2 linked regions of the Thermotoga maritima MSB8 genome follow. The protein of the gene in region 2 binds, or shares a complex with, the protein of the main gene of each other region. Links are inferred from orthologs where the notes say so. Each region holds a gene or a part of one and is shown on either strand. Other genes may lie near its edges. The genes, in order: dnaG and dnaB.

Region 1 (3,288 bases), 240 kb from region 2 along the record:
TGAATTTGTAACCCTTTCTCCAGTCGAACTTTTCTACCGCCTTCAGAAGTCCTATGTTTCCTTCCTGTATGAGGTCCTGGAAAGAAAGACCGCGCCCCATGTAACGCTTGGCTATACTGACAACAAGCCTCAGATTCGATGTTATGAGTTTCTCTTTGGCCTTCTTATCGCCCATCTGTGCTCGTCTTGCGAGTTCACGTTCCTGAGCAGGTGTGAGTAGAGGAATCTTTCCTATCTCTTTGAGATACATCTTGATAGAATCCCTTACGTTGCTCGAATCGTGTATCTCAGGAGATTCTTTCTCCAGAAGTTCTTCGAGTTCCTGTTCATCACTGGAAGCGCTTATTTCCTCTTCCTCAGGTTCATTTTCCACGATGTTTATTCCATGCTTTTCCAGTTCCTCATGTATTCTCTCTATCAAGTTCGTGTCAAACCCTTCGAAATCTGGCGGGAAGGCCTTGTCTATATCCTCGTACGTTATGTAACCCTTCTTTTTCCCTAAACTTATGAGCTTTTTTATACGCCTCTCTATCTGAGGAGGAAGTGTTTCCTTCTGTTCCTGTGTCTGCTCCTGCGTCTGCTCCTGGTGCTGTTCCTGAAGAACCTGCTGTTCTTCGTTCATTGTGACCTTTTCCTTCTTCGCCATACCGATCACCTCCTCTTTATTTTTCTGAGGAGATCCACTTTCATAGAGAGAAGAAGACGCCTTTCTTCATCGTTTGAAGCTTTCTTTATCATATCATCTATTTCTGCGATACGTCTCTCTATCCGTCGGATTTTCAACTTTTCGGAGAGGTCACCGAGGAATTTCTCGGGATCCTTTGGAGGAGGAATGCTTTCTATTGTCTCAAAAATCCAGTCTTTCAGCTCTTTTGGGAAGTTTTCTATGACTTTGTTCAAATCTTCTCCCAGTGAGACTCTCTTGAAAAACTCCCTCGCGTTTTTATCTTCCAGTACCTCTAAGTCCAGTTCCAGAATCTTTTCCCTCAAATCCTCGTAGTTCAAAAACAAATAAGCCAGTCCTCTCCCCTCATCGTAAACCTTTGACGACTTGGTCTCATGAACAGGCATAGTGTTAGACCTGTCGCTTTCAAAAAAGTTCAAAATCTGGTTTTCTGGTATCTGGAGAGAAGATGAAACCTCATTCACGAGATTTTCTATGTGTTTCAAATATCCTTTCCTTCTCATCTTTTGGACCCAACCTTTGAGGAAAGAAAGGTAGGATCTCACACCCGCGGGGCTGTTCCTGTCAAAGAAGACCTCACCAGCCGTCACCAGAAAATATTCGAACGAACGCGAGTTTTTCAGCATCTTTTTCAATGAACCTTCTCCTTCTTTCTGAAAGAGTTCATCTGGGTCTTTGTAAGGAGAGGGGGTTGCCACAAGCACGTTGAATTCGTAGTCTAGGAGATCCTCGAGGGATTTGAGAGTGGCTCTGAAGCCTGCTTTGTCATTATCGAAACACAGTATGACGTTTTTCGAATACGCCGAAAGTTTTAGAATCGCCTCTCTTGAAAGACTCGCCCCAAGAACAGCGACCGCCGTTGGTATTCCATCCTTTCTGAATGCGAGCGCGTCGAAGTAGCCTTCGGTGATGACGAAAAAACCAACCTCTTTTGCCACTTTTTTCGCCTCATCGAAGAGAAAAAGGGTCTTCTTCTTCGAAAAATACCTGGTCTCTGGAGAGTTCAAATACTTCGGTTCTTCGTTGCCGAGAGCACGCCCACCAAAAGCCACAATATGACCACTGTCGTTCTTTATTGGAACAACGATTCTTCCTTCGAATCTATCAACGAATCGATCACCCTTTTTCAGCGCGATACCGTATCTGACAAGTTCTTCCAGTGTTATGTTCATGCCTTCTGCAACTTCTATAGAGATGCTGGATCTCTTGGGGACGTACCCAAAGCCGAACTTTGCTATATCTTCTTCAGAGAAGCCTCTGCTTTTTAAATAGTCTTTTGCCTCTTTCGATTTCTCCAGCTCTTTGACGTACCTTTTCCACGTTTCTTCGTACAAACGAATGTATTTTCCGTATTCAGAAGTCCCTTCTGTTCTGTAGAGAGAAAGATCAATCCCAGCTCTTTTGGCAAGTCTTTCCAGCGCTTCCTGGAAACTGATCCCTTCCATTTCTTGAAGAAATTTGATGACGTCTCCACTCGCACCGCAGCCGAAACAATGGTATATCTTCAAACCCGGATGAACGTAGAAAGAAGGATTGGTTTCTGAATGAAAGGGACAGAGAGCCCTGTAGGAGGAACCTACCCGGGTAAGATTCACGTACTCGGAAATGACCTCTACGATGTCAACCTTTTCTTTTATTTCCTCGATGACCTCTCGAGGAATCACATTCTCACTCCTCGTTAACAAACAGAAAAAGAGAGGTCCGGGAGAACCGGACCCCGCAATTGTCTGCTGCCAGCAAAATCACCTCTTGGAGAACTGAGGAGCTCTTCTTGCCTTTTTCAAACCGTACTTCTTTCTTTCCACTTCTCTTGGATCCCTTGTGAGCATCTTGTATTTCTTGAGAACAGGTCTCAGATTCTGGTCGTACTGAAGGAGGGCTCTGGCAATTCCAAGCCTCACGGCACCGGACTGGCCGGACAGACCTCCACCGTTAACCCTTATGACAAGATCGAATTTGCCAAGTGTGTTGGTTACCTCAAGGGGCTCTATCGCGTGTTTTGTCCATGCAGGATTTTTGAAATAGTCATTCAGACTTTCGTATTCTTTTCCATTGACCTTCACTTTTCCTTCTCCCGGTCTCAAATAAACTCTTGCAACAGCAGTCTTTCTTCTTCCCGTTCCGTAGTATCCTACCACTTCGGCCATTCTTCTCCCTCCTCATTCTTCACAGTTCAATAGGCTCAGGTTTCTGTGCCTGATGTGGATGTTCGGGTGACGCATAAACTTTGAGTCTTTTGAGCATTTTTCTGCCCTTTCTGTTCTTCGGGAGCATCCTTTTGACAGCGAGCCATATGAGTCTTTCGGGATGCTTTTCCAGCATCTGTCTTGCTGTCAGAGACTTCAGACCTCCGGGATAACCAGAATGCCAGTAATAAACCTTCTGATCGAGCTTCTTTCCGGTAAGAACCACCTTGTCAGCGTTCACAACGATGACGTAATCTCCCGTGTCAACGTGCGGAGTGTAATTGGGCTTGTGTTTCCCCATCAATATCTTCGCTATGCGCGTCGCGAGTCTTCCGAGAACCTTTCCGGAAGCATCTACCACGTACCATTTTCTTTCAACCTCTTCGGGTTTTATCATAGTTGTCTTCTGAACAGGAA
Region 2 (3,154 bases):
TGTCTGCGAGGTTGACGAAAAGACCACCCAGGACGAAGCCTATCAGGAATCTGACGATCCCTCCCATTTCGAGGGAGGGAGCGACCAAGCTGAAAGCACTCGCAGCCAGCATGACACCGGCAGCGAACCCCAAGAAAGAGTCGATCACCTTGTCACTCGTGTGGTGCGGTTTTAAAAAAAGGAACGGCAACGCACCGAGCGAGGTTGCCATTCCCGCGATCGTGCTGTAGAGGATTCCCTTGAGAACCATCCCTTCACCTCAGAGTTTTCTGACGACCTCGAAGATGATCTGTGCGATCTTTCTTCCCGTCTTCTCAGCGACTTCCAGGACCTCCTCTGCGGTGAGCGGCTTGAGGTCTTCAGGAACGGCCCTGTCGGTGATGGCGGAGATTCCAAGGACCCTTATCTGACCGTGCCTTGCCACTATGACTTCCGGAACGGTTGACATTCCAACTGCATCGGCTCCGAATTTTCTGAGCATCCTGAGCTCAGCGGGTGTTTCGAAGCATGGACCCGTAACGGCCACATAGACACCCTGATAGACGGGAATTCCCAGTTCTCTGGCACTGTTGTAAGCGAGTTCTATGAGTTCCTTGTCGTAGGGCTCCGACATGTCCGGAAACCTGGGACCCCATTCATCCACGTTGGGGCCTATGAGAGGATTGTCACCCATGAAGTTGATGTGATCGGTTATGATCATGGGTCTTCCCACTTCGAAATCCGGATTCAACCCACCAGCGGCGTTGGTAACAATCAGAATTTCAACACCGAGAAGCTGCATCACTCTGATGGGGAATGTGACTTCCTTCATTGAATAACCCTCGTAGTAGTGAAACCTTCCGTTCATCAGCATGACGTTCTTTCCAAAGAGTTTTCCGAAGATCAGCTCACCCTTGTGACCCGGAGCTGTGGAAATGGGAAATCCTGGTATCTCGCTGTAGGGTATCTTCTTGGAGGTTCCCTCCTTTTCCACCTCATCCGCTATGACGGAAAGACCAGAACCCAGTATTATCGCTATTTCGGGTGTTTCATCGATCTGACCTTTCAGATATTCAACCGCTTTTTCCACTCTTTCTTTGTAGGCCTTTATGTCCACGTCGAACACCTCCCTGGTCTTTTTCAAGAAAATTCTATCATGAATGCACCACATCGACTTCATGGAACGTAACCGTTCTGGGGTCGAAGATCAGAGTGATCGTTCCAACGGGACCGTTTCTCTGTTTACCTATTATGATTTCAGCTTCGTGAGGTTCGTGAAGCTTGCTTTCCTCTTTGGATTTTTTGCTCCTGTAATATTCCTCCCTGTAGATGAAGATGACTGTGTCTGCGTCCTGTTCTATCGCACCGGATTCCCTGAGGTCACTCAGCCTCGGTCTTTTGTCTTCTCTCTGTTCTACGGCCCTCGAAAGCTGTGAAAGCGCTATCACCACTATGTCGAGTTCCCTCGCAAGGAGCTTCAGAGATCTCGAGATCTCGGATATCTCCTGCTGTCTGCTTTCTTTTCTTCCTTTCAGGTGCATGAGCTGGAGATAGTCGACAAAAATGGCTTTTACATCGTATTCTTTTTTCATCCTTCTCGCTTTTGCCCTCAACGATCGCGGATCGAGGAGTGACTCATCGTCCACAACTATGGGTGCTTTGTAGAGTTTAGAAGCCGCTATTGTGAGTCTTTCCCACTTCTCCTGATCCAGGTATCCTGTTCTGATGCTGTAAAGATCCACACCGGACTCCATGCTGAGTAGTCTTTGAGCGAGCTGTTCCTTGGACATCTCGAGACTGAATATTCCGACGGGGATTTCGAAATTGACAGCCATGTTCCTCGCTATTGAGAGTGCGAAGGAGGTTTTTCCCATGGAGGGTCTCGCTGCTATTATCACCAGATCGGAGCTGTGGAACCCTGTGGTCTGTTTGTCCAGACTTTTGAATCCCGTTGGTAGTCCCGTTATGAGCACACCGGGTTCTATAAGGTTGGCTCTTTCCCTGAAGTTCTCCAGGTTTTCAAACACCCGGTGCATGATGCCTCTCAGATGATCGTAGGATTTTGTCGTTTTCATCTCTGAGATCTCGAAGATCATCTTTTCTGCGTTGTCGAGCAGGATCTCCACATCTTCTTCCATGTAGGCACTTTCTGAGATTTTTCTGGAGATCTCAATGAGTTTCCTCAGAATGGATTTTTCCTTGACGATCTCCGCGTAGTGAAGTGCGTGTGCAGAACTGGGCACAGCCTCAGCGAGCTGGGCCACTTCCAGATCTCCACCTACTTCCTCGAGTTTTCCCATGCTTTGAAGCTTGTCACAGACGGAAACCACGTCCACCGGTTTTCCTTCGTCGTAAAGCTCTTCCATCGCTCTGAAGATGTGTTGGTGTTTTTTCAGATAGAAATCTTCGTGGCTCAAAATTTCAAGAACGTCGTTTATTACCGACGGATCTATCAATATGCTTCCGAGCACAGCAACTTCGGCCTCTAAGTTGTGCGGGGGAACACGCATGTTCTCACCTCTCAAAAAACGTTGAGCCCTATCCCTTCTTCCGTGTCGAAACCGATACCGCTGTTCGGAAAATCTCTTATGAAGAAAAGAATGGAGAAACTCTCAAGAGTGAAATTCCTGCCGAATGAAGTTGAAATCTTCGTTCCAAGACAGTGCAAAGCCTTTTCAACAGACAGAGAAAACTTCTCCACGTTCCAGTCCTTTAATGAAAAAGATATTTCCAGCGCCGGATCACCGTTCTTTGTCTGATAAGAAAATTCCAGGTTGTCACTGGAATAACTCATTTTCAAAGAGTGGGTGGACTCTCCTTTTTTAAACGTCCCGCGTATCCAGAATTCATCCAGTTCAAAGGGATCAACGCTCAGCTTTGTGTACGTGGTTATTCGCGGGTTTTCCATGAAAAGGAAATTCTTTCCGTATATCCTCATCTGATCCTCGACGTACTTAACGTGTGGTTCTCTGTAGTAGTAGGTGAAGTAGAATCTGTTCAGGAAAGCTCCCATTCTCTGCTGGAAGTTCCAGGTGGTGTAACTTCTGCTGATCTCGTCCAGAACGAACCGGGTAGTGGAGTCCACAGTGTGAGTGATATCTCCTGTTTTGAACGAGTAAGAGGTTTTGAGATACGGATCCGAGAACTCCTTTTCGAGGAAATCGTAGGTTGTTTC

The links.
Region 1: the proteins of dnaB (region 2) and dnaG are in contact, whole or in part, in a crystal structure (PDB 2R6A), measured with the Geobacillus stearothermophilus proteins. The link is inferred for Thermotoga maritima MSB8 from one-to-one orthologs. Residues at the interface, in WP_033016901.1 of Geobacillus stearothermophilus: Ser13, Glu15, Ala16, Gln18, Glu91, Leu92, Asp94, Ala95, Val96, Pro97, Thr98, Ala99, Ala100, Asn101, Tyr104, Tyr105, Ile108; in WP_049624496.1 of Geobacillus stearothermophilus: Lys456, Leu457, Leu458, Pro459, Ala460, Asn463, Ala464, Leu467, Leu535, Leu536, Ile537, Ala538, Gln544, Glu545, Asp548, Tyr549, His552.

What each region holds. Positions count from the first base shown.
Region 1 is NC_000853.1:1,468,527-1,471,814, forward strand. What follows is about bases 1-2,963. They hold dnaG (DNA primase), read right to left. Parts: upstream 2,350-2,963; coding sequence 652-2,349; downstream 1-651. Other genes in these bases: rpoD (RNA polymerase sigma factor RpoD), read right to left, coding at 1-646; rpsI (30S ribosomal protein S9), read right to left, coding at 2,428-2,832; rplM (50S ribosomal protein L13), read right to left, coding at 2,852-2,963. In the rest of the region: more of rplM, read right to left, coding at 2,964-3,288. UniProt on the Escherichia coli protein: RNA polymerase that catalyzes the synthesis of short RNA molecules used as primers for DNA polymerase during DNA replication.
Region 2 is NC_000853.1:1,712,614-1,715,767, reverse strand. What follows is about bases 312-3,140. They hold dnaB (replicative DNA helicase), read right to left. Parts: upstream 2,490-3,140; coding sequence 1,134-2,489; downstream 312-1,133. Other genes in these bases: TM_RS08825 (YjgP/YjgQ family permease), read right to left, coding at 2,501-3,140; TM_RS08835 (purine-nucleoside phosphorylase), read right to left, coding at 312-1,096. In the rest of the region: TM_RS08840 (ZIP family metal transporter), read right to left, coding at 1-250; more of TM_RS08835, read right to left, coding at 260-311; more of TM_RS08825, read right to left, coding at 3,141-3,154. UniProt on the Escherichia coli protein: The main replicative DNA helicase, it participates in initiation and elongation during chromosome replication. Travels ahead of the DNA replisome, separating dsDNA into templates for DNA synthesis.